3 linked regions of the Rhodobium gokarnense genome follow. The protein of the gene in region 1 interacts with the protein of each later gene in a pairwise test. Links are inferred from orthologs where the notes say so. Each region holds a gene or a part of one and is shown on either strand. Other genes may lie near its edges. The genes, in order: M2319_RS22355, dnaE and dnaQ.

Evidence for each region.
Region 2: the proteins of M2319_RS22355 (region 1) and dnaE interact in binary tests that used the Escherichia coli proteins (3 or more experiments, as listed by UniProt). The link is inferred for Rhodobium gokarnense from one-to-one orthologs.
Region 3: the proteins of M2319_RS22355 (region 1) and dnaQ interact in binary tests that used the Escherichia coli proteins (3 or more experiments, as listed by UniProt). The link is inferred for Rhodobium gokarnense from one-to-one orthologs.

The regions. Positions count from the first base shown.
Region 1 is NZ_JAOQNS010000019.1:19,550-23,539, forward strand. The notes cover bases 701-3,597. They hold M2319_RS22355 (DNA polymerase III subunit gamma/tau), read left to right. Parts: upstream 701-1,152; coding sequence 1,153-3,042; downstream 3,043-3,597. Other genes in these bases: M2319_RS22360 (YbaB/EbfC family nucleoid-associated protein), read left to right, coding at 3,103-3,423. Outside these bases: M2319_RS22345 (methyl-accepting chemotaxis protein), read right to left, coding at 1-529; recombination mediator RecR, read left to right, coding at 3,773-3,990. UniProt on the Escherichia coli protein: Part of the beta sliding clamp loading complex, which hydrolyzes ATP to load the beta clamp onto primed DNA to form the DNA replication pre-initiation complex.
Region 2 is NZ_JAOQNS010000004.1:453,351-458,070, forward strand. Bases 621-4,644 are described here. They hold dnaE (DNA polymerase III subunit alpha), read right to left. Parts: upstream 4,289-4,644; coding sequence 821-4,288; downstream 621-820. Outside these bases: M2319_RS09725 (30S ribosomal protein S2), read right to left, coding at 1-606. UniProt on the Escherichia coli protein: DNA polymerase III is a complex, multichain enzyme responsible for most of the replicative synthesis in bacteria. This DNA polymerase also exhibits 3' to 5' exonuclease activity. The alpha chain is the DNA polymerase catalytic subunit.
Region 3 is NZ_JAOQNS010000008.1:162,443-166,348, forward strand. The notes cover bases 1,094-3,906. They hold dnaQ (DNA polymerase III subunit epsilon), read left to right. Parts: upstream 1,094-2,054; coding sequence 2,055-2,759; downstream 2,760-3,906. Other genes in these bases: M2319_RS15010 (shikimate dehydrogenase), read left to right, coding at 1,094-1,417; coaE (dephospho-CoA kinase), read left to right, coding at 1,414-2,031; secB (protein-export chaperone SecB), read right to left, coding at 3,178-3,693; M2319_RS15030 (FxsA family protein), read right to left, coding at 3,821-3,906. Also shown: M2319_RS15005 (Maf-like protein), read left to right, coding at 1-563; more of M2319_RS15010, read left to right, coding at 560-1,093. UniProt on the Escherichia coli protein: DNA polymerase III is a complex, multichain enzyme responsible for most of the replicative synthesis in bacteria. The epsilon subunit contain the editing function and is a proofreading 3'-5' exonuclease.

The sequences.
Region 1 (3,990 bases):
AGACGCCGGTGCCGATGACGTAGCCCCAGGGCCTGAACAGCCGGACGTAGGACTCCTTCGGGAATGACTTGTCCTTCGCCTCGCCGGGCTTGGCCCAGTAATAGGTGTAGTAGCCCGAGCCGTTGTTGTTGCGGATGACATCGTTCATGCCGAGGAAGAACTTGTCGCCCTTGGCGTCTTCGAGGTTGGCGAGGTTCTTGCCGACGAGACCCGGATTGAGCGGGTGCGCGATCATGATGTCGTCGAGATTGTGGATCCAGAGATAGCCGCTGCCGCCGTAGCGCATCGCCATGACGGCGTCGATGGCCTGCTGCTTGGCCGCGTCCTCGGTCATTTCGCCGGCTTCGGCGCGCTTGGCGTAGCTTTCGATGATGGTGTAGGCGTTTTCCACGTAGTTCGCGAGGCCGGTCCGGGTCTGCGCGATCATCTCCGATCGGTAGGACAGGGCGAACACGACGATGAGCGCTATCAGCCCGACGGACACAATGCCCAATTGTCCGAGCAGGCGCTGGCGGATGGTGAGGTTCATTCTTGTTGATCTCCAAACCCAACGGTTGGTTCAATTAGGCTTTTAACTGCTTAAAGAAGGCTAAAAGACTCGCAAAAAACGTCGTATTTTAGGGATAAATCCTTACGCGATCTCCGACTTTCGAAGTAAAAGACATATACCATTAATTGTACCAGCGAAAAATCTATCCAAATACGAAGTCTTTTCGGCAGTTTTTGTATACAGTGCATGCTCACCGGTGCTGTTTAAGGTCAGCAGCATTGCCGTTTTTGCTGGGGGTGCCCGGCATCGTTTCGCGCGGCAGGCGCCGCCGGCGCACGGGGTCCGGCGTCGTGACCATCCGGCAGCGCCGCCCGGCCGCTCCGCCGGCGCGGCCGAGACGACTTGCACGCCGGCACCGAAACTGCCATATCGGAAGCGGGAGGTTGGCTGTGGACGTGCCACTCGCCAACCGGGTCAGGTCCGGAAGGAAGCAGCCCTAACGAGATCGGTCCGGGTCACTGTTCAGCCTCCCACCCGCCCGCCGCCAGGGGATGGCGGCCGCGCCGCAGGCGAGCACGCGGATGCGGCGTGGGCATTGAGGTCCGCCCGATATGGCGCCGACACGGGCGCCCGCGGGCGAGGCGAGCGGTGATGACAGCGGCATGGACGGCACCTCTCAGACGGACGGCGCCCCTTCCACGGACGGTGCCCCTTCGCCCGAATCCGGGGCCTCCGGCGCCGGGACGACGGGCGTCTACCGCGTGCTTGCCCGCAAATACCGCCCGGAGACCTTCGAGGAGCTGATCGGCCAGGCGCCGATGGTCCGCACCCTGTCCAACGCCTTTGAGACCGGCCGCATCGCCCAGGCCTGGATGCTCACCGGCGTGCGCGGCGTCGGCAAGACGACGACCGCCCGCATTCTCGCCCGCGCTCTCAATTACGAAATCCCCGGCAAGATCGACCAGCCGACCATCCACATGCCGGAGTTCGGCGAGCATTGCGCCGCCATCATGGAAGGCCGCCATGTCGACGTGGTGGAGATGGACGCCGCCTCCCACACCGGCATCGCCGACATCCGCGAGATCATCGAGCAGGTGCGCTACCGGCCGGTGTCGGCGCGCTACAAGGTCTACATCATCGATGAGGTGCACATGCTCTCCGCGGCGGCCTTCAACGGCTTGCTGAAGACGCTGGAAGAGCCGCCCGAGCACGTGAAGTTCGTTTTTGCGACCACGGAAATCCGCAAGGTGCCGGTGACCGTGCTGTCGCGCTGCCAGCGCTTTGACCTGCGGCGCATCGACGCCGATCTCCTGGTCGAGCATATGGCAAAGATCGCCTCGGCGGAGAACGTCGCGGTCGTCCCGGAGGCGCTGACCCTGATCGCCCGCGCCGCCGAGGGCTCGGCGCGCGATTCCCTGTCGCTGCTCGACCAGGCGATCGCCCATGCCGGCGGCAGCATCCGCACCGAGGATGTGCGCGACATGCTCGGCCTTGCCGACCGCGCCCGCGTCATCGACCTGTTCGCCAGGCTGATGGCCGGCGACGTCGCCGGCGCACTTGCCGAACTGGCGGGCCAGTACGAGGTCGGCGCCGATCCCGCCGTGGTGCTGATCGACCTTGCCGAATTCGTCCACTTGGTGACGCGGCTGAAATTCGCGGCCGATGCCGTCGGCGGCGTCGCCGTCACGGAGGAAGAGCGCCGCCGCGGCGGTGAATTCGCCGAGAGCCTGTCCGTCCGCGTGCTGTCGCGCGCCTGGCAGATGCTCCTGAAAGGCATCCAGGAGGTGCAGACGGCACCAAAACCCCTTGCCGCGGCCGAGATGGTGCTGGTGCGGCTGTGCTATGCCGCCGACCTGCCGACCCCGGACGAGGCCCTGAAGCTGCTGCGCGAGGGCGGCCCGGTGCCGACCCGCCCGGCGACGACCACCGGCAGCGCTGCGTCCGGGCCGAGCGCGCAAGCGACGGCAGCGCCGCCGCGCGCCGACTATTCGTCCGCAGGGCGGGGCGGCGGCGACGGCCGCGCCCGGCTCAGCCTTGCCAGCGAGCGGGCCGCCCCCGACGCCATGGCGGACCTCACCGCGCCGGAACCGCTAGCGGCCACGTCCGCGCCGCAGGTCGCCGGGATCGTCCTTGCCTCCCTCGCCGATGTGGCCGAGCTTGCCCGCACACACCGGGACCTGAAGCTGAAGGACCAGGTCGAAACGCTGCTGCATCCGGTTCGCTTCGAGCCCGGCCGCATCGAGGTCGAACTGGAACCCGATGCGCCTTCAGGCCTTCCCGGTGAACTCGGCGCCCGGCTCAGCGACTGGACCGGCACGCGCTGGGTGGTCACCGTTGCCCGCGAGGGCGGCGGCGCGACCCTGCGCCAGCGCCGCGACGCCGAGCGCGACCGCCTCCTTGCCGAGGCGAAGGAAGATCCCAATGTCGCGGCGATCCTTTCCGCCTTTCCCGGCGCCGAGATCGTCGGCGTCCGCGTCACCAAACCGGAGCCGGCGGCGGCCGACCCGGACGCCGAGCCCGGCGACGGCGAGACGGACGACGACGCCGACTGACCGGGCGCGGATTTCAGGCAGCTTTTGACACCGATATCAGCCCACGCAAACGAGGACGCCATGGATTTTCTGAAGATGATGAAGCAGGCCAAGGACCTGCAGGGCAAGATGGCCGAGATGCAGCAGCAGATCGCCGAGATCGAGGTCGAGGGCAGCGCCGGCGCCGGCCTCGTCACGGCAACGCTCTCCGGCAAGGGCGAGCTGAAGGCCCTGAAGATCGATCCCTCGCTGGCAAAACCGGAAGAGATCGAGATCCTGGAGGACCTCGTGATGGCCGCCGTCAACGACGCGCGCGGCAAGAGCGAAGAGGTCATGCAGGAAAAGACCAAGGAAATGATGGGCGGCATGGGCCTGCCGCCGGGCATGAAGATGCCGTTCTGAGGAAGCGAGTGGCGGATGGGACGCGGATTTCTCGTTGCGCGTCTTCTACTCTGAGCGTCCTTGCTGGCCTCGAACGATGCCGTCTTTGCTCGGCCTCACCCTTCACTCCGCGTCACCACCGGGCTTGACCCGGTGGTCCATGATGAGGGAGCGGCAGGGCGCAATGCCCGATGGATTGCCGGGTCAAGCCCGGTAATGACGCCGAGAAGGGGAAAAGCGCCGGCGAGGTCGCGCCAGCCGGACGATCCGGCAACCGCCGCAAGCCCGCCGCTCCGTTGAAAAACGAAAACCGAACAGTCGGCAAAGCGCATAATGTGCCTTGCGCAATCTCCAGGGAACGACACGACACATGACGGCGAGTTCGCCCATCGGACCGGAAATCGAGCGGCTGATCCAGTTGCTGGCCAAGCTGCCGGGGCTGGGCCCGCGCTCGGCCCGCCGGGCGGCGCTGCACCTGGTGAAGAAGAAAGAGTCCCTGCTGGTGCCGCTCGCCGCCGCCATGGCGGCTGCCCGGGACACCATCGTCACCTGCCAGGTCTGCGGCAACATCGATACCGCCGATCCCTG
Region 2 (4,720 bases), on another replicon or contig:
GATCGGGAAGTCGATGCCGGCCGGATCGCAGTTGGTGTCGAGGATGGCGGCGACCGGGATGTTCAGCCGGCGCGCTTCCTGGATGGCAATCGATTCGCGGTTGGTGTCGATCACGAACAGAAGGTTCGGGATGCCGCCCATGTCCTTGATGCCGCCGAGGTTGCGCTCAAGCTTCTCGCGCTCGCGGGACAGGAACAGGCGCTCCTTCTTGGTCAGCGCCTGGGCGGAGCCGCCGTCCAGCATCTCTTCCAGCTTGCGCAGGCGCTGGATCGAGTTGGAAATGGTCTTCCAGTTGGTCAGCATGCCGCCGAGCCAGCGGGCGTTGACGAAGTACTGGGCCGAGCGCCGCGCCGCATCGGCGACCGAATTCTGCGCCTGGCGCTTGGTGCCGACGAACAGCACGCGCCCGCCACCGGAGACGGTGTCGGACACGACCTTCAGCGCCTGGTGCAAGAGCGGCACCGTCTGGGCGAGGTCGATGATGTGGACGTTGTTGCGCAGACCAAAGATGAACGGATCCATCTTCGGGTTCCAGCGGTGACGTTGATGTCCGAAGTGCACGCCTGCTTCCAGGAGCTGGCGCATGGTAAAATCAGGCAGAGCCATGGCTCGCGTCTCTCCGTTTTTCCGGTTCAGCCTCCGCGAGAGCACGGCCTCATGGCCGTCGATACACCGGATGGACCCGTCCCTATGTGGGGACGCGCCCTGCCCTCGCGTGTGGAATGGGCGCCTTATAAGGCGGGATTCCGCCCTTTGCAAGCCGCCAGGGACGGGAATTTTCGCGGGAAAGCGGGCATCCCGGCGACGATTGCAGCAGGCGCTACTGCATTTCCACCTGGATGACGCCGGAAATCGTCTTCAAGGCACCGGCGATCTGGGGCGAGACATTGTAGCTGCCGGGCAGCCGGATCTCGACCTCGCGCATGCCGCCGTCGAGCAAGAGAACGACGCTGACATCGCCGCCGCCACCACGCTTGTCGAGCCGGCGCGACAGGTTTTCGGCGAGCTTGCCGTCGCGCACATAGACGCGCATTTCCTTGTTCGCCTTGACCGCCACGTCGTCGAGGGGGCGGATCGTCTGGACACGGACGCCGACGCTGTCCTCCTCCAGCCGTGTCAGCACCTCAAGGACGACGGACGTTCCCGGCTCCAGCATGTCGCGGTATTCGTTGAGCATGTCGGAGAACAGCATCGTCTCGAACTGGCCGGTCGGGTCGGAGAGCTGGAGGATGCCGATGCGGTTGCCGCTCCGCGAGCGGCGCTCCTGGCGCGAGGTGATGGTGCCGACGAGGCGCCCGCCCGGCGCGCCGCCCTTTGCCGCCTCCACGAATTCGGCCCAGAACTGGATGTTCAGCTTCTTCAGGACCGAGCGGTATTCGTCGAGCGGGTGGGCCGAGAGATAAAAGCCGATGGCGTCGAACTCGCGCTGCAACTGCTCTGCGGGCAGCCAGGCATCGACGGGATCGAGACGGACGGTCGGCGCGTCGAAGCCGGAAAAGAGCTGGCTCTGGCCGGCGCCCTCGTCGGCGCTGGTGCGGGCCGCCTCGCCCAGGATGCGGTCGAGCCCGTGCATCAGCCGGGCCCGGTTCGGCTCCATGTCGCCCAGCGCGCCGGCAGCAACGAGGCTTTCCAGGCACCGCTTGTTGACGTAGCGCGGGCTGATGCGGCCGGCGAAATCGGTGAGGTCCTTGAACGGTTTGTCGCCGCGGGTCTCGACGATGTGCTCCACGACCTGGCGGCCGACGCCCTTCAGCGCGGCCAGCGTATAGACGATCGCGCCGTCGGCGACGTCGAATTCGGTCGCGGTGCGATTGACGGACGGCGGCACCACCGGAATGCCCAGGCGCTCTGCCTCGCGCTTGAACTCGTGCAGCTTGTCGGTGTTGCCCATGTCGAGGGTCATGGAGGCGGCGAGGAACTCCACGGGGAAGTTCGCCTTCAGATAGGCCGTCTGGTACGCGACGAGTGCGTAGGCGGCCGCGTGCGACTTGTTGAAGCCGTAGTTCGCGAACTTGGCCAAAAGGTCGAAGATCTGGTTGGCCTTGGCGTTGCCGATGCCGTTGTCGATCGCGCCATTGACGAAGCGCTCGCGCTGGGCGTCCATCTCGGCCTGGATCTTCTTGCCCATGGCGCGGCGCAACAGGTCCGCTTCGCCCAGCGAATAGCCCGACATCACCTGGGCGATCTGCATCACCTGCTCCTGGTAGATGATGACGCCGAAGGTCTCCTTCAGGATCGGCTCCAGCAGCGGGTGCAGGTAGTCGGGCTCTTCCTCGCCGTGCTTTCGGGCGTTGTAGATCGGGATGTTGTCCATCGGGCCCGGCCGGTAGAGGGCAACGAGGGCGACAATGTCCTCGAAGCGGTCGGCGCGCATGCCGGCGAGCGCCCGGCGCATGCCCTGACTTTCCACCTGGAACACGCCGACCGTCTCGCCGCGGCCGAGCATCTCGTAGGTCGTCGCGTCGTCGAGCGGCAGGGTCGACAGGTCAATGTCGATGCCGCGCCGGGCGATCAGCCGGACCGCGGTCTGCAGGACGGTGAGGGTCTTGAGGCCGAGGAAGTCGAATTTGACGAGGCCGGCCTGCTCCACCCACTTCATGTTGAACTGGGTCACCGGCATGTCGGAGCGCGGATCGCGATAGAGCGGGACCAGCTCGTCGAGCGGCCGGTCGCCGATGACGATGCCGGCGGCGTGGGTCGAAGCGTGGCGGTAGAGGCCTTCGAGGCGCGTTGCGATTGAGAACAGCTTTTCGACGATCGGCTCGGCCCTGGCCTCTTCCTGCAGGCGCGGTTCTTCGGCGATCGCCTTGTGGAGCGGCGTCGGATTGGCCGGATTGTTCGGGACCAGCTTTGCCAGCTTGTCGACCTGGCCGTAAGGCATCTGCAGGACGCGGCCGACGTCGCGCATCACGGCGCGGGCCTGAAGGGTTCCGAAGGTGATGATCTGGGCGACCTGGTCGCGGCCGTATTTCTCCTGGACGTAGCGGATGACCTCGTCGCGCCGGTCCTGGCAGAAGTCGATGTCGAAGTCCGGCATCGAGACGCGTTCGGGATTGAGGAAGCGCTCGAACAGGAGCCCGAAGCGCAACGGGTCGAGGTCGGTGATGGTCAGCGCATAGGCGACCAGCGAGCCGGCGCCGGAGCCGCGGCCGGGACCTACCGGGATGCCCTGGCTCTTGGCCCATTTGATGAAGTCGGAAACGATCAGGAAGTAGCCGGCATATTGCATGCGGGTGATCGTGCCGAGTTCGTGTTCGAGGCGCGCCTCGTAGGCCTCGCGCTCGATGCCGGGGGCAAGGCCGTGCACGTCCAGCCGGCGTTCCAGGCCGCGGATCGCCTGGGCGCGCAATTCCTCGGCCTCCGCGGCAGCGGCTTTTTCCGGATCGGCGCCCTCCGCATCGGCGGTGAAACGCGGCAGGATCGGCTTGTGGGTGTGCGGGCGGAAATGGCAGCGCCTGGCGATCTCGACGGTGTTTTCCACCGCTTCCGGCAGGTCGGCGAAGAGCTCGACCATTTCGGCGCGGGTCTTGAAATAGTGGTCGGGCGTCAGCCGGCGCCGGTCCTCCTCTATGACAACCCGGCTTTCGGCGATGCAGATCAGCGCGTCATGGGCCTCGAAGTCGTCGCGGGCGGGAAAGAACGGCTCGTTGGTGGCAACGAGCGGCAGGCCCTTGCCATAGGCAAGCTCCAGCAGCGGGCCTTCGGTGCGGGCTTCGCGCGGGTCCTCGTGGCGCTGCAGTTCCACATAGAGCCGGTCGCCGAAGACGGCGGCGAGCCGGTCGAGGCGGGCCTCGGCCTGCGCCGGGCTATCCGCCAGCAGCGCCTGGTTGACCGGGCCGCCGGTGCCGCCGGTCAGGACGATCAGCCCCTCACCCTGCTCTGCGAGCCGGTCCATGGTCACATGCGGCTTCATGGTGTTGTCGGTGTCGAGGAAGGAGTGGCTGACGAGGCGCACGAGGTTGCCGTAGCCGGTCTCGTCGGCGGCGATGAGGACGAGGCTCGGCAGTTGCTGCGCCTTCTGCTGGGAACCGTTGTGGGGCCGCCGCTCGTCGGCGACCGCATCCTCGAAGTCGACGGCCAGCTGGCAGCCGACGATCGGCTGGATGCCGGCGCCTGCGGCCTTTTCGGAAAACTCCAGCGCGCCGAAGAGATTGCCCGTGTCGGCCATGCCGAGCGCCGGCTGCCGGTCGCCGAGCGCAAGGTCGAGCAGCCGCTTGAGCGGCAGTGCCCCTTCCAGCAGCGAATAGCCCGAATGCACCCGCAAATGTACGAAGCCGACCGCGTCCATCGTCCCCATCCGTATCGCGGCGACTCACGCCGCCGAAGGGGACGAGTTTGAAAAGAACGGGGGACGGAGTCGACCCTTCGCCAATGTGTCGCTGACATGGAGCCCACCTCGTCCACAGACGATGCCGTGCAGTAAGGCGCTGCCGGCAGAAGTTTTCGGCAGACCGGTTCCGCCCGGCAAAGCCGTCCGGGCGCCCCGGCGGGCGCCGTCAGCCGACCTGGGAAAGGATGTTGATCCAGAGCATCAGCGAGGAGGCAAAGAGGGCAAGGGCAACGAGAGCGGCAACGTCGCGGGCAAGAGCTTGCATCGGTCCATCTCCTTGTACACTGTTTGTTCTCACGTACTATGTTCGTTTTTTGTTCTCATGTCAACCTATCCCCGTCCGGGGTAGTGTCTCAGTTTGAAATTTAGGGAAGGATGGCACGCCTTGCT
Region 3 (3,906 bases), on another replicon or contig:
CAAGGATCACGCTCCTGGAAAATGCCGGCGTTTCCTTCACGTCGGAAGGCGCTGCCATCGACGAGGAGACCGTCAAGGCGCCGCTCCTCGTCAGCGGCATGCCGCCGGACGACATCGCCACGGTCCTTGCCGAGGCGAAGGCGCTGGCAGTTTCCGAACGCCATCCCGACGCCCTTGTCATCGGCGCCGACCAGACGCTCGGCTTTGGCGACGCGTGCCTGTCGAAGCCGGAGACCATGGCGGATGCCCGCCGGCTGCTGCTCGACCTTTCCGGTCAAAGTCATTCGCTGCACGCCGCCGTCGCTTGTGCCCGCAACGGCGAGACGCTGTGGCGCTACCTCTCCACGGCGCACCTGAAGATGCGCGCCTTCTCACCGGAATTCGTCGGCCGCTACCTAGCCGATGTCGGCGAGGCGGCGCTGACCAGCGTCGGCGCCTACCAGCTCGAGGGCCGCGGCGTGCAGCTCTTTGAAGAGATCGACGGCGACTTTTTCACCATTCTCGGCTTGCCGATGCTGCCGCTTCTCGATTTCCTGCGTGCCGAGGGAGCCATCGACAAATGACAACGGACGCCAAGACAGCACTCCTGCGCACCGGCATCATCGGATGGCCGGTCGGCCATTCCCGCTCGCCGGTCATCCACAGCTACTGGATCGCGAAATACGGCATCGACGGCGCCTACGACCGCTACGGCGTGCCGCCGGACCAGATCGAGGCGTTCCTGTCCCGGTTTTCCGACCACGGCCTCATCGGCTGCAACGTCACCCTGCCCCACAAGCAGGCCGCCTTTGCCGCCTGCGACGACGTCGACGAGGTCGGCCGCACGCTCGAAGCCGTCAACACGCTATGGCTCGACGAAGGCCGGCTGCACGGCGCCAACACCGACGCCTACGGCTTCCTCGCCAATCTCGACCAGGCCGCACCCGGCTGGGACAAGAACCCGGGCACGGCCGTGGTGCTTGGGGCGGGCGGTGCTGCGCGCGCCATCGTCTGGGCGTTGTTTTCCCGCGGCTTCGATCCGGTCCGCATCGTCAACCGCACCTTCGAAAAGGCGGAAAGCCTTGCCGCCTTCTTCGGCGCCGGCACCCGCGCCCATGGCTGGGGCGACTTGCCCAGCGTTCTGGAAAAGGCCGATATCCTCGTCAATTCGACCTCGCTCGGCATGACCGGCAAGCCGCCGCTGGAGATCGACCTGTCGCCGTTGCGGGACACCTGCCTCGTTGCCGATGCCGTCTATGCGCCGCTGGAAACCGGGCTCCTGAAGGCGGCCCGCGCCCGCGATCTTGTCGCCGTCGACGGCCTCGGCATGCTCCTCCACCAGGCCGTTCCGAGCTTTGCCAAATGGTTCGGCAAGGTCCCGGAAGTCACCGACGAGCTGCGCGCGCACGTCGTCGCCGACCTTTCCAAAGACGAATGATCGTCCTCGGGCTGACCGGATCGATCGGCATGGGCAAGTCGACGACGGCCGCCATGTTCGCCGCCGCCGGCCTGCCGGTCCACGACGCCGACGCCACCGTCCACAGGCTCTATTCCGGACCCGCCGCGCCGCTGATCGAGGCGGAGTTTCCCGGTACGACAGAGGACGGCACCGTCGACAGGACCAAACTCTCCGACAGGGTGCTCGGCGACCGCAAGGCGCTGTCGCGCCTCGAGGCTATCGTCCACCCCCTGGTGCGTGAGGCCGAACGGACGTTCCTGCGGGACGCCGCCAACAGCCGCGCCGCTGCCGTCGTCCTCGATATCCCGCTCCTGTTCGAGATCGGCGGCGATGCGCGGGTCGATGCCGTCGTCGTCGTCACCGCCGATGCCGACATCCAGGCCGGGCGCGTGCTGTCGCGTCCCGGCATGACCGAGGACCGATTCGAGCAAATTCTCTCCCGCCAGATGCCGGATGCGGAAAAACGCCGCCGCGCCCATTTCCTCATCGACAGCGGCCACGGCTTCGAGCCGGCCCGCCGTCAGGTCGCGGGCGTCTGCCGGGTGCTGGCGCAAATGGCGGGGAAAGGCATCGCGCCGGACTTGCGCGGCTGAGCCTGCCGTGATTCCCTGAAGCCATGCGGGAAATCGTCTTCGATACGGAAACCACGGGCCTCAAGGCCAATGGCGGCGATCGCGTCGTGGAAATCGGCGCCGTCGAGCTCGTCAATCACATCCCGACCGGCGCGGTCTTCCACGAATATATCGACCCGGAGCGGTCGATGCCGGTCGAGGCCTATAACGTCCACGGCCTGTCCGAGGAGTTTCTCACCGGCAAGCCGAAATTCGCCGAGATCGCCGGAAAGTGGCTCGATTTCATCGCCGATGCCCGGCTGATTGCCCACAACGCCTCCTTCGACATGGGCTTCATCAACGCCGAGCTCGCCCGCCTCGACATCGCCGCCATCGGCGAGGAACGCGTCGTCGACACGCTGCAGATCTCGCGCCGGCGTAATCCCGGCGGCCAGCACTCCCTCGACGCGCTCTGCAGCCGCTTCGGTATCGACAATTCGCGCCGCACCAAGCACGGCGCACTGCTCGACGCCGAGCTGCTGGCCGAGGTCTATATCGAGCTCATCGGCGGCAAGCAGGCCGCCCTCGGCTTTGCCACCGATCGCGACGCGGAGGACGCCTACGCCCCGCGGATGCGCCCCAAGGCCGTCGCAAGCCGCCCGGGACCCCTGCCGCCGCGCATCACGGCCGACGAGGCCGCGGCCCACCGGGCCTTCGTGGAAACCCTCGGCGACAACGCCCTCTGGCGGCGCTACCGCGACGCGGACTGATCGCTCGACGACTCATCAAGCGAAAATCCATTTATAAAACAGCGGGATGGCGGATGGACAGGTGATGCGATTGCGGTCGCACTCCCCTATCCAGACCCCTCTCATGCGTCATTGCCGGGCTTGACCCGGCAATCCATGAGGCCTTTCATTTCAAACCGTTAGGCGAGATCGCGCCGCAACTCATCATGGACCACCGGGTCGAGCCCGGTGGTGGCGCAGAGTGGGTGGTGCTGGGAGTTCGCGAGCCGTCGCCCGGATCGCAAGTGGCTTGACCCGGCAAGGATGACGTGCGGGGTGTCATTAAGAAGCCTGAACTGCCTTCGCCGAAGACCGATCCCTACGCCGAAGGCAAAAACAAAAACGGCGCCGCGGATTTCTCCGCAGCGCCGTCTGAATGGTCGTAACCCGTTGCCGCCGGTCAGGCGTTCGGCGTCGGCGCGGCGGCGCCCTCGCCGGTGTTCCGGGCGGCGTTGTGCTGGTAGAGCGCGGCGAAATCGATCGGGTCGATCATCAGCGGCGGGAAGCCGCCGGCGCGCACCGCTTCTGCGACAATTTGACGCGCAAACGGGAACAGCATCCGCGGGCACTCGATCAGCACGAAGGGGTGCAGGTGCTCCTGGGGCACGTTCTGGATCCGGAACACGCCGCAATAGGTCAGTTCCACGTTGAACATCAGGTCGTCGTCCGTGCCGCCCTTGGCGTTCATCACCAGCGACACCTCGAACTCGTTGTCCGAGAGCGGGTTGGCGTTGACGTTGACCTGGATGTTGATGGCCGGGGAGTTCTCGCGCGGCGCCAGCGAGCGCGGCGCGTTCGGGTTCTCGAAGGAAAAGTCCTTCACATACTGCCCGAGGATATTCATGCCCGGGGCGTTCTGGGCGTTGGCGGCGCCGGCCGCAGCGGCACCGTCGCCGTTCTGGGAATTCGTGCTCATGGTATGTCGTTTCCGATCTGGAACGTGATTGGAGTGGCCGGCATCGGCCGCCACGGGATTTGGCCGGTGGCTACCACGCTGCCGGGGTTAAGGACAAGCGCCGCCGCGAATTTCCGGCGTCAAAGCGCTATTTGCGGTCTTCCGGGCGCCACGGCGTGTCCGGGTTGGGCGTTTCCGCATAGTCGTCCGCATCGAGCTCGACGGTGTGCGGAT